2 regions of the Thalassotalea fusca genome follow, and region 1 is predicted to be linked to the other one. Evidence: riboswitches for the same ligand, from Rfam matches in the RefSeq annotation. Region 1 holds a riboswitch; the other holds the start of a gene.
What was found. Region 1 has a riboswitch for thiamine pyrophosphate ahead of thiC (phosphomethylpyrimidine synthase ThiC). Riboswitches for the same ligand answer to the same signal wherever they lie in the genome.
Positions count from the first base shown of each region.

Region 1 (7,670 bases):
CAGAGCAATCTGCACCTGAAATCGTCCAAACAATAGGTTTTGCCATGTTATACACCTCCACTCTGATGCCAAAATGGCGTTTCAAGTGTTGGCGTGCTTGGATGCGCAGTTTGCCGTTCCTGCATGACACCAGCCATATACCCTTGTTCGCCAGCTGCAACCGCCATGGCAAACGCTTTGGCCATCACCACAGGGTTATCAGCCAATGCAATCGCACTATTGAGCAATACCCCGTCATATCCCATTTCCATCGCTTGACAAGCATCTGACGGCTTACCAATGCCAGCGTCAACAATTAATGTGGCATTAGGTAAGCGCAAACGAATAGTTTCAAGGTTGTACGGATTCATTAATCCCTTACCTGTGCCTATAGGAGAAGCCCACGGCATGATGACCTGACAACCCAAATCATATAAGCGCTGGCAAAGCACTAAGTCATCGGTACAGTAAGGCAATACCTTAAACCCTTCTTTTAGTAATATTTCCGTGGCAGTTAATAACTCCACGGGATCTGGCTGCAAGTTATAATCGTCACCAATAACTTCTAGTTTGATCCAATCAGTGTTAAACAATTCACGACTCATTTTTGCCAGCGTAACTGCTTCCTTTGCCGACTTGCAGCCTGCCGTGTTTGGCAGTAAGAATCCATCAACTTGTGCCACACAATCTTGAATGTACCGCCATATTTTTTGTCCTGCCCCAGCCTGTGGGTTTTGTCGTTTTAGTGACAATGTCACGACTTGCGAGCCACTCGCTAAAATCGCGTTCTTCATCATTTCGGGTGAAGGATATAGCGCACTGCCAATCAGCAAGCGACTGTTAAGTTGTTGGCCATAAATATGTAAAGACATCATTAGCCTCCTTGAATAGGAAAAAGCACGTCAATCGAATCGCCGTCGTTGAGTAAGGTGTGTGCATAAAGAGACTTCTCGACAAAGTCACCATTACAGGCAATGGCGAAACTCATGGCCAGTTGCTCACTCGTTAAATAACGTGTTAGCGCTTGTGTGATAGTAGCTTGCGAATCGATATTTATCGATTCGCCATTAATATAAATTTTCATAAGCAGTTTTAACGGGTAATAATGATTGATAAGGCAGTTGAGCTAAGTGATGTGACTCAACTTTTCCGTTTGGCATGGCAATTAGTTGCTCGCACAATGCCACCGTTTGCGCCAGCGCTACAGGGGCTATCAAGTAGCCATGTCGGAACAAGCCATTAATTTGAATGTAGTAATCTTGATGAACGATTTTCGGTTGGTTATCTGCAAAGGCCGGGCGTAACTGGCTCAAGTGTTGTCGTATATTTGCTTCAGCAAATCCCGGATGGACGCTGTAGGCAGCGCTCAATAATTCAAGCGCCGAACGCACCGTCATCGATGAGGTATCTTCGCTTTCAATTTCTGTTGCACCTACTACGTAAAAGCCTTTGGTTTTCGGCACGATATAAAGTTGATAACGCGGATGCATCAAACGTACGGGTCGTGTGATATGTACATCTGGCGCAAACAACTGAAACAGCTCGCCACGCACACCTCGAAGTGAATCAATAGGCAACATCGACTCATTACTTGCGCTAAGCGGCTTTCTCGCCCCCGCACCTCGACAGTCTACGACCAGATCGACGTCAAAAGATCGTTGTTTACTGTGCTGATTTGCCAGTATTTTATACCTTCCATTATTCTCGCGACCTAGCGAAAAAACTTCGGTGTTTTCTTGCCAAGAAACATTGAGCTTTTCCAGCTGTACTTGTAATGCAACGAGCAATTTGCGATTACCTATTTGCCCTTCCTCAGGCAAATAAATCGCCTGACTGAACTTTCGAGCGAGTTCGGGTTCATAATGCGCAATGTCTTCACGCGTTAGAAACTGTGCAGACTCAGGGTAATGTCGATTGATGTGTTGTTGAAAACGAGCAAAATCTCCTTGGTCTTGCTCGTGGCTCACGAGCAAAGTGCCCGCCTGCTGGAAGTAATAGTAGTCGTCGAGTGTTGCTAATAGTTCTGGCCAAAGCCTTAACGATGTAACGCCCATTTGCACAATGTTCGCCTCACAAAGGAGTGACTCACTGTAGGGAGCTAGCATACCAGCTGCCGCATACGCTGCACTGGCACGCCCTTCACGATCATCTTTATCAATCAAGATAACCTCTGCCCCGCGCTGTGCAAGTTGCAGGGCGACCAGCCGCCCCATTAACCCCGCACCAATAATACCAACCGTTTTATTCAAAGCGTTACGCTCCTTCGTTACTGGGCGGTGTGGTAAATTTCGCTTCCTGCGGCTTTAAATTCAGCTGACTTTTCATCCATGCCTTGCTGCAATACGACTGTTTCGTCTACTAATTTGATGGCGATACTGTCAGCAGCGTTTGCTTCAAGCTTGGCGGCGTAGTCGCGCACATCCTGCGTGATTTTCATCGAACAAAACTTTGGTCCACACATTGAACAAAAATGTGCAATTTTGCCTGACTCTTGCGGCAGTGTTTCGTCGTGATACTCTCGCGCTCTTTCTGGATCTAGTCCTAAGTTGAATTGATCGTGCCATCTAAATTCAAAACGTGCTTTAGATAACGCGTTATCACGTATCTGCGCACCCGGATGACCTTTCGCTAAATCGCCGGCGTGAGCAGCAATTTTGTAAGTAATAAGTCCTTCTTTTACATCTTCCTTGTTTGGTAAGCCTAAATGCTCCTTTGGCGTGACATAGCACAACATAGCACAGCCATACCAGCCAATATTTGCCGCACCTATGCCAGAAGTTATGTGGTCATAACCCGGTGCGATATCAGTTGTTAGTGGCCCAAGCGTATAGAATGGTGCTTCATGACAGTGCTTCAGTTGTTCATCCATGTTGGCTTTTACCATATGAAGTGGCACATGTCCTGGGCCTTCGATCATTACTTGTACGTCGTGCTTCCAAGCAATTTTGGTGAGCTCGCCTAGCGTACGCAATTCGCTAAATTGTGCTTCATCATTGGCATCGGCAATCGACCCCGGTCGTAAGCCATCGCCTAGTGAAAAGGCAACATCGTAGGTTTTACAGATCTCGCAGATTTCTTCAAAATGGGTGTAAAGAAAATTTTCTTTATGATGCGACAGGCACCATTTGGCCATGATAGAACCACCGCGAGAAACAATGCCCGTTACACGCTTGGCTGTCATCGGAACATATCTCAATAGCACGCCAGCATGAATCGTAAAGTAGTCAACACCTTGTTCTGCTTGCTCAATCAAAGTATCGCGAAAAACTTCCCATGTGAGATCTTCGGCAACACCATTCACTTTTTCTAACGCCTGATAAATCGGCACTGTGCCAATTGGTACAGGTGAGTTACGAACAATCCATTCGCGCGTTTCATGAATGTAGCGGCCTGTTGAGAGATCCATTACAGTGTCAGCTCCCCATTTGGTTGACCACACGAGTTTCTCTACCTCTTCTTCAATGGAAGAAGTTACTGCTGAATTACCGATATTAGCGTTCACTTTAATCAAGAAGTTGCGCCCGATAATCATAGGTTCACTTTCAGGGTGATTAATATTATTTGGAATAATTGCGCGCCCCTCTGCAACTTCCTGACGCACAAATTCAGGAGTGATTTCCTGCGGAATATTGGCACCAAAGCTTTGCCCTGGATGCTGGTGTTTAAGAATTTCATCCTTCATTTCCGCTCGTTTCATGTTTTCACGAATGGCAATGTATTCCATTTCAGGCGTGATAATGCCTTGGCGAGCATAGTGCATTTGTGTCACGTTTTTGCCTGGTTTTGCGCGTCTTACTTTTGGTAGATTGTCAAAGCGAATGTGATCTAGCCCTTCATCAGCTAAACGTTGTTGACTGTAGCCCGATGTTGCACCAACCAGTTCCTCTGTGTCATCACGCTCGGTAATCCACTTAGCGCGCATTTTTGGCAAACCTTCGTGCACATTCACTTTTACGCTATCGTCGGTGTATGCCCCTGAAGTGTCATAGACACGGATGGGTTCGTTAGGCTCGAAAATTGGGTTCTCTTCTGTACCGCCAACGAATGTATCGCCGACAGTAATCTCACGCATGCCAACTTTAATGTTGTGTAATTTGCCTTCAACATAAACTTTCTTCGAGTTGGGGTAGCTTTGCCCCGACACATTATTAATAAATTCTTCTGCCTGCTGGCGACGTTCGCGACGTGATAATTGAGTCATAGTGTTTGCCTTTTTAACGGTATATAAAAAGACGGAGTGTAGAATGAGCGCTACTACGGAAAGAACTTGGGTTATGTAGTAAGCGTCTTGTTCCCTTACGCAGGTATTAACCTGATCAGGTTCTACGGATCCCGCAAATGCGATCTCAGCTTTAAACTCGTATAAACGAGCAAAAGCACTCCGACAAGTGATTGTTCACGATTCTAGCGCATTGTTTAAATTTTTCGCAAGCGCAATTACATATAAATTATTCAAATTTGGGCGTAGCTTCAGAGTATGCTATTAATAACAGCAATAAAAATAATTAAATACAAATACACTATGCCCCTACTACGATCATTTATGCTTGGCTCGCTGTTAACTATTACCAGCACGCTGTCAATTACCGCTGATGCATCAGATTTATTTTCACAAGGCGATGAAATCACACGCCAAGATGTTCTTCGTGGCTCCATTACACCCGAACGTGCGTGGTGGGATTTAAGCCACTATCATTTGGATATCCGTGTGGAACCTGACAAAAAAACCATCGCAGGTACTAATACGGTAACTTACCGCGTATTAAGCGATGCTAATCGCCTGCAAATTGAGTTACAAGCGCCTATGCAGCTAACAAAGGCGGTACAGGAAGGAAAGTCGCTCAACATCACCCAAGACGGCTATACCTATTTCATCGAACCGAATTCTCCTCAGCCTATAGGTTCTGAGCAATCCGTTGTATTGCACTTTGAAGGTAAACCAACAGAGGCCAAAAGAGCCCCTTGGGATGGCGGCATCACGTGGACAAAAGATGAAAACGGCATTGATTTTATTGCCTCAGCAAACCAAGGGATAGGTGCCAGTATTTGGTGGCCAAACAAAGATCACGCCTATGATGAGCCCGATCTGGGTGCCCTAATCAGCGTCGAAGTGCCGGAACATTTGGTGAATGTCTCTAATGGCCGATTAGAAAAAACCGAGCATGATGAGACACGTAAAACGAAGACTTATCATTGGCGCGTAATAAACCCGATTAACAACTATGGCGTAAATATCAATATTGGCGATTATGTTCACTTTGGCGAGACATATGCGGGTGAAAATGGTGTGCTCGATATGGACTACTACGTATTGTCGTATAACTTAGATAAAGCCAAAGAACAGTTTAAAGATGCAAAGCGAACGATTGAAGCATTTGAATATTGGTTTGGTCCATATCCCTTTTATCAAGACAGTTTTAAACTTGTGGAAGCGCCTTATTTGGGCATGGAGCATCAGAGCTCGGTCACTTACGGCAATGGTTATCAAAATGGCTATTTAGGGCGTGATCGTAGCCGTACTGGGCATGGTATGTTATTTGATTTCATCATAATACATGAAACTGGGCATGAGTGGTTTGCGAACAACATCACGAATGTTGATATTGCCGATATGTGGATACACGAAAGTTTCACCAATTACTCAGAAAGTTTATTTCTTGAATATCATTACGATAAGGAGAAAGCGTTCGCCTATGTGAGAGGCTCTCGCGCAAACGTTCAGAATAAAAAGCCCATAGTAGGTCAATACAACGTACATCGTGAAGGCTCTGGTGACATGTATGACAAAGGCAGTAATATGTTGCATACCATCCGCCAAATCATCGATGACGACAAAAAGTGGCGTGATATTTTACGCGGGCTTAATAAAACGTTTTATCACCAAACGACAACTGGGGCGGCAGTTGAAGCCTACATGATTGAACAGTCGGGCAAATCACTAGAGAAGATTTTTGACCAATACCTACGTGATGTCCGTATTCCAGCACTTGAGTATTTTGTCAATGGCGATACGCTCATGGTGCGTTGGGCTAATACGATTGAGAATTTTGATATGCCTATGCGTATATTTGTCGATAACCAACCGATGTGGATTACACCTAAAACCTCTTGGTCGAAAGTTACCTTGCCAGCAGCCAATGCTGTGATTAAGCTAGATCCTAACTTTTATATCACGCATCTTGATATCATGGCACCTTAGCACCGATAACAATGCGAGTATCAGGGATTTGATATGAAGATAAAGTGGTTAACTACAATTGCATTGGGAATGGCACTACTTTGTGCCATTTCTAGCACTGTTGTTGTCGCCAACACATTTAACACGAACGTCACGATTAATGTTGAACATGTTTGTTTAATATCACCTAAACGCTGTTTAAACGTGGTAAAAAGTGCACTGCAATCTACGAGTAAACATAGCCGTCGATGGTTTGATTTATTGCAGTTTCGTTACGATGCCTTATTTAATTTGAAGCAATTTGCTCAACTCAAGAAAGAAACAAAACCTTGGATTCATCGCGAAGATGTGCCGCTCCCTTTTCAAGTTACTGCGCTTATATATTTTGCTAAATCTTCATTTGATGATGACGAAGTTGAATCGAGCATTCACTATGCGCTCCTTGCTGAACAAAAGCTGGCATTATTACAAACAACCTACCCTTCGCCCATGCGCTTAATCGAATTAGCTAATCTCCAAATGCATACTAATCAACTGACTAAAGCCTATGCCTCACTCCAAGCGTTAGAACAAGAATATAAGCACAGCAAAAACGCCCATTTTATGATGGAGTTATACGGAAACCTTGGCCATCTTAGCGATAAACTGGGTGATAAAAATAGGTCGCTCGACTACTGGTTAATCACCAAAGAATGGAGTTTTAAATTTGGCAATAAGCAACAAATTGCGACGGTTACACACAATCTCGCCAAAATATACGGAGAACTGGGCTATCCTGAGTTAGCTGTTACCAATTTAAAGATAGCTGTTGATATGGCACAAATTGCTGAGGACTTAGCGTTAAAGGCACAAATTAAATTGCTGCTAACCGCATTCTATATTGATCTAAAGCAGTATTGTCGCGCGTACGAACAGTGGCAGTCTATCAGTATTGAACAATTGCCTGATTATTACCAAGAACAGCGCCACGTGGTATTAGAGCGACTGCAAGCGGCACATTGCCCATCAGCAAGTGAACCATTAATAACGCCTTAATTGTCTGTTTTACCTAAATGTTTTTGCGGAATCTTTCCATCCATAGCTGAAAGTTCAAAATCTATCGCAACACGGCGCTGCCAATACTCTACCGCCTGTCCCTCTACTGTACGAATCGGAAATGTCATTTTTTTTGCGCGTGTCAAAGCCATTTGATCGAAAGATTTCCTCCCCTCACCTGCAGATTTCACTACTTTAGTGACTTTGCCATCAGCAGATACCAGCACATCCACATAAACGGTAGCTTTATGTACTTTGTTAGATTTCACTTTGGGTTGCCCCCATGATTCAACATTGTGCTGCTCTTTCGCCTCTTCCACTGCTGAATGTGCGTTTGCCGTCGTTAATGGGCTCATAGCTAACGTTAACAACAATATGCCTAATGGCCATTGGATGTTCATATGTTACTCCTAATATGAAACAAATAAAAAAGGCTAGGAAATCCTAGCCTTTGAATTACACTGTGACAAGCAACTTT
Region 1 covers NZ_JBQRUN010000003.1:324,711-332,380, forward strand. Annotated here, with positions in the region: gene thiE (thiamine phosphate synthase) at 1-46, opposite strand, end outside; gene ACSLUK_RS05810 (thiazole synthase) at 48-854, opposite strand; gene thiS (sulfur carrier protein ThiS) at 854-1,063, opposite strand; gene thiO (glycine oxidase ThiO) at 1,047-2,228, opposite strand; gene thiC (phosphomethylpyrimidine synthase ThiC) at 2,246-4,180, opposite strand; TPP riboswitch at 4,255-4,373, opposite strand; gene ACSLUK_RS05830 (M1 family metallopeptidase) at 4,502-6,178, shown strand; gene ACSLUK_RS05835 (tetratricopeptide repeat protein) at 6,212-7,192, shown strand; gene ACSLUK_RS05840 (TonB family protein) at 7,189-7,593, opposite strand; gene ACSLUK_RS05845 (trypsin-like serine protease) at 7,670-7,670, opposite strand, start outside.

Region 2 (7,670 bases), on a different contig from region 1:
TTGATGTTATATCGTTGGCAAGCGAGAATGTTGCGTTAACAATAAACAGCTATGGAACAGTAAAACCCCGCACGCAAAGCGTGTTGCTTCCCCAAGTATCAGGTGAAATCATTCGTATTAGTCACACCTTCAGAGATGGAGGTTTCTTTGAGAAAGGTGATATTTTACTTGAACTGGATGATAGAGATCTTAAAGCAGAAGTAAAAATTGCGCGCTCTAGTTTGTACAGTGCAAGACAAGCTTTGAGTGAAGAAGAAGCAAGAGTCGAACAAGCAAAGCAAGATTGGATTAGATTAGGAAATGGCGGTGAAGCGCCAGAGCTTGTGCTTCGTAAGCCACAGTTATTAGCCGCTAAGGCCTCAGTTAGTTCAGCAGAAGCCTCATTGACAAAGGCTGAGCTGGCGCTTGAACGTTCAAAAATCATTGCGCCATATCGCGGTCGTGTACTGTCTAAAAAGGTTGATGTTGGACAAGTCGTTTCTTCTGGCACGCAGTTAGCTGAAATTTATGCGGTTGACTATATCGAAGTGAGACTACCGATTAAAAACAAAGACTTGCCCTATATGTTGTTGCCAGAAAGCAATCGATTTGAGCAGGAGAGTGTTAATGAGCAACCAGCGGTAACCTTGGTTTCAGATTTAACTGGCCGACAGGAATGGCATGGCCGCATTGTCAGAACGGAAGGGGCTTTTGATGAGAGTTCACAACAACTTTATGTTGTTGCACAAATTGATGATCCCTATGGCAAGAAAGCTGAAAACAATTTTCCTTTAAAAATAGGCCAGTACGTTACGGCTAATATCAAAGGAAAAGTGGTAGAAAACAGCATCAAAATACCCAACAAAACCATCTATCAAGGTAGTTACGTTTACGTGGTAGACAATAACAAGCTACTGAGAAAGGAAATTAGCATTGCCTGGCAAAATGAAAAATTTGCGATTGTTTCTTCAGGCTTGTTGCCTGGTGAAAACCTCGTACTGACACCTTTAGGTCAAGTAACATCAGGTACACCCGTTGCGGTTAATCATTCAAATGAACAACCTTCACAAAGTGTGCCTGCGGATGTTCATCCAATAAAAAAACCAGAACGCGGTAAAAGGTTAACAAAAGAAGAATTTGCCCAACTACCAAAAGAAGAGCAAGAAAAAATACGCGCTCAACGAGCGGCACGTAAGCAGGGAGAACGCTAATGATCGCTTGGTTTGCCCGAAATCATGTTGCCGCCAATTTATTAATGATCACGATTCTGCTGGCTGGCATTTTTTCGATAAAAAGCAACATACCGCTTGAAGTATTTCCGTCGTTTGAATCCGATGTTGTTAATGTACAAGTTAGCTTGAGGGGGTCGACACCTGAAGATGTTGAACAGGGCGTTGCGATCCGTATAGAGGAAGCTGTTCAAGATCTCGAGGGGATCAAAAAGATTTCAAGTACTTCGGTTGAAGGTTCTGCTGCCGTAAGAATTGAAGCTGACTCTGGTTATGATGTAAGAGAGTTACTTAATGATGTAAAAAGTCGCGTTGACGCGATAAATACTTTCCCGGCAGATGCTGAAAAACCCGTAATTTCAGTATTACAACGTAAACGAGAAGTGATCGCCGTTACCGTATCGTCAAAACATGGCGAAAAAGAGATCCGCCAATTTGCTGAAAAAGTGCGAGATGACTTACTAAACTTATCACAAATCACACAAGTCTCTTTGGATGCGGTACGCAATTATGAAATAAATATTGAGGTGAGTCAGGACAGATTACAACAATATCAGTTAACCCTCTCTGACATTGCAGACGCTGTTAAAGAAAGTTCATTGGATCTTTCTGCAGGTAATGTGAGAACCGAAGGGGGGGATGTGCTTGTACGAAGTAAAGGCCAAGCGTATCGCCGTGATGAATTTGAGAAAATCATCGTAAAAACCAATATTGATGGCTCACTTATTCGTGTCAGTGATGTTGCAAATGTTGATGACAGCTTTGAAGAGAAACCATTACGCGCGCGCTTTAATGGAGAGCAGGCGGCACTCATTGAGGTCTACCGTATTGGCGATCAAAGTGCTATTGACGTTGCAGATGCTGTGAAAGACTACATCAAAGAAAGACAAGCTAGTTTACCTGATGGGTTTTCGTTAAGTTACTGGGATGATGATTCTGAGATTGTTAAAAGCCGTTTAAATACATTGATTAGCAATGCATTACAAGGTGGCTTTTTAGTGTTGTTGCTGCTGACGTTATTCTTAAGACCTTCCATTGCCTTTTGGGTGTTTATTGGTATTCCTATTAGCTTTATGGGCGCATTTATCATGATGCCGATCTTTGATATTTCTATCAATATCATGAGCTTGTTTGGTTTCATATTGGTTTTAGGTATCGTGGTAGACGACGCCATTGTTACGGGGGAAAACATCTATCGGCATACCCAGACAGCCAGCTCAGGCATAGAAGCGGCCGTCAAAGGGACTGAAGAAGTGGCGGTACCCGTTACGTTTGGCATACTGACCACAATTGCGGCATTTTTGCCGTTAGCGTTTATAGAAGGGCAACGTGGCGCTATTTTCGCGCAAATCCCTGTCATTGTCATACCTGTGCTTATTTTCTCTTTGATTGAGTCTAAGTTTGTACTACCGTCTCATTTGAAGAACCTAAAATTGCGTGGCGAAAAGAAGAGCCAATCTAAATTTTCTCAGTGGCAGCAAAATTTTGCTGATGGCTTTGAAAATGCCATTTTGAAATACTACCAACCGATATTAAAACGTGCGACAAAAAACAGAATGACCACTCTTGCACTGTTCGTTGGTACGTTTGCATTGATATTGGCGTTTATTGTTAGCGGCTGGACCAAGTTTGTATTCTTTCCAAGGATTCCTAGCGAAACCGCCAGAGCTAATCTGACCATGCCAGTCGGTACAAGCTACGATGTTGTTGATGCTTATGTCGAAAAAATGTCGAATGCTGCCAAAGTGCTTAAAGACAAATATCGCGATGAAGATGGCAATAGCGTTATTTTAAATATATTAGCGATAACGCAAAACGAACAGGGTCGTGTGCGTTTTGAAATATTACCTGCAGATCAAAACGATACAGGCATTGGCACTAGAGAGCTCGTTCAGGAATGGCGAAGCTTAATTGGCACATTGCCGGGCGCAGAAAGCTTAACGTTTCGTGCTGAAATCGGACGAGGCGGTGATCCGATTGACGTACAGTTAACTGCGTCAGAATTGTCCACATTAAAAGAGGCGTCTGAGCAAGTAAAGCAACGATTGGCAACCTATCCGACAGCCTTTGAAATTTCTGATTCGTTATCAAACGGCAAAGAAGAATTGCAGATAGAGCTTACAGCTCAAGGATATGCATTGGGCATGTCGAGTTCTTACATTACCCGACAAGTCAGAAATGCATTTTTTGGTGCTGAAATTCAACGTATTCAACGCGGGCGTGATGACGTACGCGTAATGGTTAAATTTCCACTTGAGGAACGTCAATCAATTGCTAGTTTGAGTAATATGCTTATCAATACCCCGTCAGGAGGTAAAGTGCCGTTAGATCATGTCGCTAAATTGATCCCTGGCCGCAGCCCGTCGGAAATCAATCGAATTGATCGGTTTAGAACCGTTAACGTCACCGCAGATGTTGATAAAGAAGCCACAAACATGACGGTTCTCAATAGTGATTTAGCGCAGTTTTTAGACGAACTTGCTTCTAAATACCCTGGGTTAAGCTATACACTTGAAGGCGAAGCAAGAGAGCAGGCTGAATCTTTCGGTAGTCTGTATTGGGGGCTGATTTTTGTATTTTTCATCATTTATTGTTTGCTGGCGATTCCATTTAAATCGTACCTGCAACCAATAATTGTGATGTCAGTCATTCCTTTTGGCGCTATAGGAGCTGTAATTGGGCACTGGATCATGGGGATGGATCTCACGATCATGAGTATGCTGGGATTAATGGCGTTAATTGGCGTAGTCGTTAATGACTCTTTGGTATTAGTGGACTACATCAACAAGAAGCGAATTTCGGGAGAACTCGTACATGATGCTGTACTCATTGCGGGTAGGGCAAGGTTCAGGCCAGTAATGCTCACATCATTAACAACGTTTATCGGGCTAATGCCATTACTCTTTGAAAAAGCTACGCAAGCACAGTTCTTAATTCCTATGGCGGTGTCTTTGGGTTTTGGCATTATTTTCGCCACGTTTATTACCTTGATTTTGGTGCCAGTTAATTATCTGCTGGTTGAAGATGTTAAACGTTGGGGTAGAAAGACTAAAGTGTGGCTTGCGGCAGATGCATAGCTACTAATGATTAAAAAAAGGTATTGTCTTTAACTGTTTATCGCTACACTTAGGGCAATACCTATTTAGAGATTAGAGAGAGTTTTATCATGGCTGAAGAAACGATTTTTTCGAAAATAATACGACAAGAGATCCCCACAGAATTGCTTTATCAAGATGAATTGGTTACTGCATTTCGCGACATTACGCCTAAAGCGAAAACCCATATATTGATCATCCCAAATAAGTTAATTCCTACGGTAAATGATGTAGAAGAAAGTGATGAGCTGGCGCTAGGTCGCATGGTCACTGTGGCAGCGAAACTTGCGGCTGCGGAAGGAATCGCAGAAAACGGATACCGCCTTATCATGAATTGTAATCAGCATGGTGGGCAAGAGGTGTATCATATTCATATGCATTTAGTCGGCGGTGAACCCTTAGGCCGGATGTTGTGTAACTAATCCTTGTTTTTAGGCTTGTCATTAAACAGGCACTTGCATCTTTTTGTTCGATCTACTCTAAAAGCAAGTGCCGTATCATTTCTTTTCTCGTGATTGCTTCGTCCCACTCAAGCACTCTAAATATCATCCCAATTCAAAATATTTGTAATTTCGGGTGTTAAACCGGTAATAAATTGTTAGAATCCGCTTCGCCAAGGGGTGTCTGTATGACTGAGATGCAACTGCAAACCCTTTGAACCTGATCTGGATAATTCTGGCGTAGGAATGGCAAACAACCTTGTTTTTCTGTGTGTTGTCATTGTTATGCCTAAAATAACGTTTAACGAGAAAAACATGAATATTCTAAAAAGCCCTGTCGCATTAGCCGTATTAGCAGGCGTTACTTCTTCATCTGTCATCGCTGACACTAACACTACTGATATCGAGCGCGTTATTGTTACGTCCGATTTTCGTCAGCAAAATATTACTCAGTTGCCAACCAGTGTCGCTATCGTTGACGAGCAAGATATTCAAGATCAAAGTATTCAGCACTTTCAGGAAGTGTTAAACAAAATCGCTAATATCAACTATGCAGGTGGGTCTTCTAGACCAAAGTATATTCAAATACGTGGCGTCGGTGAGCGGTCTGAATATCGCGGTGCGCCTAACGCTTCGGTAGGCTTTATTATTGACGATATTGATTTGTCAGGCTTAGGTATGGCTGCGTCAATGTATGATGTTCAGCAGGTAGAAGTATTAAGAGGCCCACAAGGCACGCGTTTTGGTGCCAACGCTTTAGCTGGAATGATTTATGTTCAGAGTAACCAGCCTACAGACGTGTCTGAACATGGCTTATCTTTATCGTTAGGTGATGATAACTTAGTTAACGTCGCAGGTTTCACCTCAGGTAAGGCGAGCGATAAGCTTGGCTATCGCATTTCGGTTGAAAGCCATCAACAAAATGGCTACCGAGACAATAGCTACCTGAATATTGACGACTCTAATGCCATTGACGAACTAACAGGTCGAGTAAAGCTACAGTATCAGGCGACTGAACATCTTAGCGCTGACTTTACGTTGTTGTTTGCAGATATGGACAATGGCTATGATGCTTGGACGCTAGATAATAACGGTTTTAACACTTTGACCGATCATCCTGGTGAAGATAGTCAAAATTCACTCGGTAGTGCGTTAAAGTTGAGCTACGACGGTGCTGATTTTGCAGATATTACCGCAATCACCAGTTTCACGGATACCGATCATACACATGCCTATGACGGTGATTGGGCAAACCCTGACTATTGGGGAAGTAAGTCATGCACAGACTATTATGATGAAAATGGCAATGGTCAAACGGATGATGTTATCCCTTGTGTATACGAATATTTGTGGGCGAAAAAAGCTGATAGACAAGTGTTGTCGCAAGAACTTCGTTTTGCTTCTAAAGAACAACAGAAAATATTCAATGGCACCACTGACTGGTTATTTGGTGTTTATTTGAGTGAATTAGAAGAGAACAATGATTTAGATTCTTCTTATAATGGTTGGCCAGACGAAATTCTGGACTCTCAATATGACGCAAGTAATGCTGCTTTATTCGGTCAACTTGACAGCCAACTAAATGAAAAAGTACACATGTCTACAGGTTTGCGTATTGAGCGTCGTTCAGTCGACTATGCTGATAGTAACGGCGACGCATTTTCACCTTCTGAAACTATGTGGGGCGGACATGTTTCGCTAGGCTACCAATTAACGTCAGACCACGACAGTTATGTTCGTCTCGCTAAAGGATACAAGGCGGGTGGATTTAATATGGGGCTACCTGCTGCGTTATCTCAATTTAAAGAGTTTGATACAGAAACGCTTTATAACTATGAAATTGGCGTTAAGTCATCATTTGCTAGTAACAGCGTAACTACGCGTTTAGCTGCATTTTATATGGATAGACGTGATCAGCAAGTTAATGCGTCTCAACAAGATCCTGATAATCCACAGCGCTTCACTATTTACACCGCAAACGCTGCTAGTTCAACTAGTTCAGGGATAGAATTCGAAGCAGATTGGCAGGCTACAGCAAACCTCGTGTTGTCAGCTGCGCTAGGGTATTTAGATGCTAGCTACGATGACTACGCTTACTTTGATAAATATGGTAGTGAAATCGATATTTCTGGTCGACAACTGGCGCATGCTCCAGACTTAACTTATTCATTTTCGGGCGTATATCGTGCTGATTCAGGCATTTTTGCCAGTGCCTCAGTGTCAGGTAAGAGTGATTTTTATTTCTCAGATAGTCATAGTGAAAAAGCAGATGATTCTCATCAAGTTGATATGCGCGTTGGTTACGAAGCCGAGAGCTGGGCGGTTTATCTATGGGGACGCAATTTAACCGATGAGAAAATCGCTTCACGTGGTTTTTATTTTGGTAATGAACCAGACTTAGACTGGGCGAGCAAAGAGTATGTTCGTTATAATGCACCTCGCCATATCGGCGTCACTTTGGACTGGTCATTCTAAGGAGAACAAATTGGATATCTCTATTGAAATAAGTATGTATCCTTTAGCTGAAGCTGAATACAAAAAACATATTTGGGGCTTTGTTGAACAGTTGAAGCAAGTTTCTGAGTTGCGTGTCGTAACCAATGGTATGAGTACTCAGGTTTTTGGTGAATACGACCTTGCAACATCAACGGTAATGTCAGCGATCAAGCAGGTTCATATGCAAACGCAAGCAACGGTTTTCATTTGCAAGATTATCGGCAGTGACCGATCGCACCTATTGGTGGAATAAATGGAAAGTGTTCTTCAGTATTACAGTCAATTACCGCTGCTAGAATGGGCAGCGGTTATTACTGCGTTAGCTTATGTTGTATTTGCCGCACGCAATAATATTTTGTGCTGGCCTATGGCATTAATTAGCACTTCTCTGTATACCGTCTTGTTTTACGACGTCTATCTTTGGATGGATA
Region 2 covers NZ_JBQRUN010000012.1:19,689-27,358, forward strand. Annotated here, with positions in the region: gene ACSLUK_RS14220 (efflux RND transporter periplasmic adaptor subunit) at 1-1,190, shown strand, start outside; gene ACSLUK_RS14225 (efflux RND transporter permease subunit) at 1,190-4,285, shown strand; gene hinT (purine nucleoside phosphoramidase) at 4,375-4,725, shown strand; TPP riboswitch at 4,910-5,007, shown strand; gene ACSLUK_RS14235 (TonB-dependent receptor) at 5,059-7,218, shown strand; gene ACSLUK_RS14240 (hypothetical protein) at 7,229-7,492, shown strand; gene pnuC (nicotinamide riboside transporter PnuC) at 7,493-7,670, shown strand, end outside.
Region 2: another riboswitch for thiamine pyrophosphate. It lies ahead of ACSLUK_RS14235 (TonB-dependent receptor); the one in region 1 lies ahead of thiC (phosphomethylpyrimidine synthase ThiC).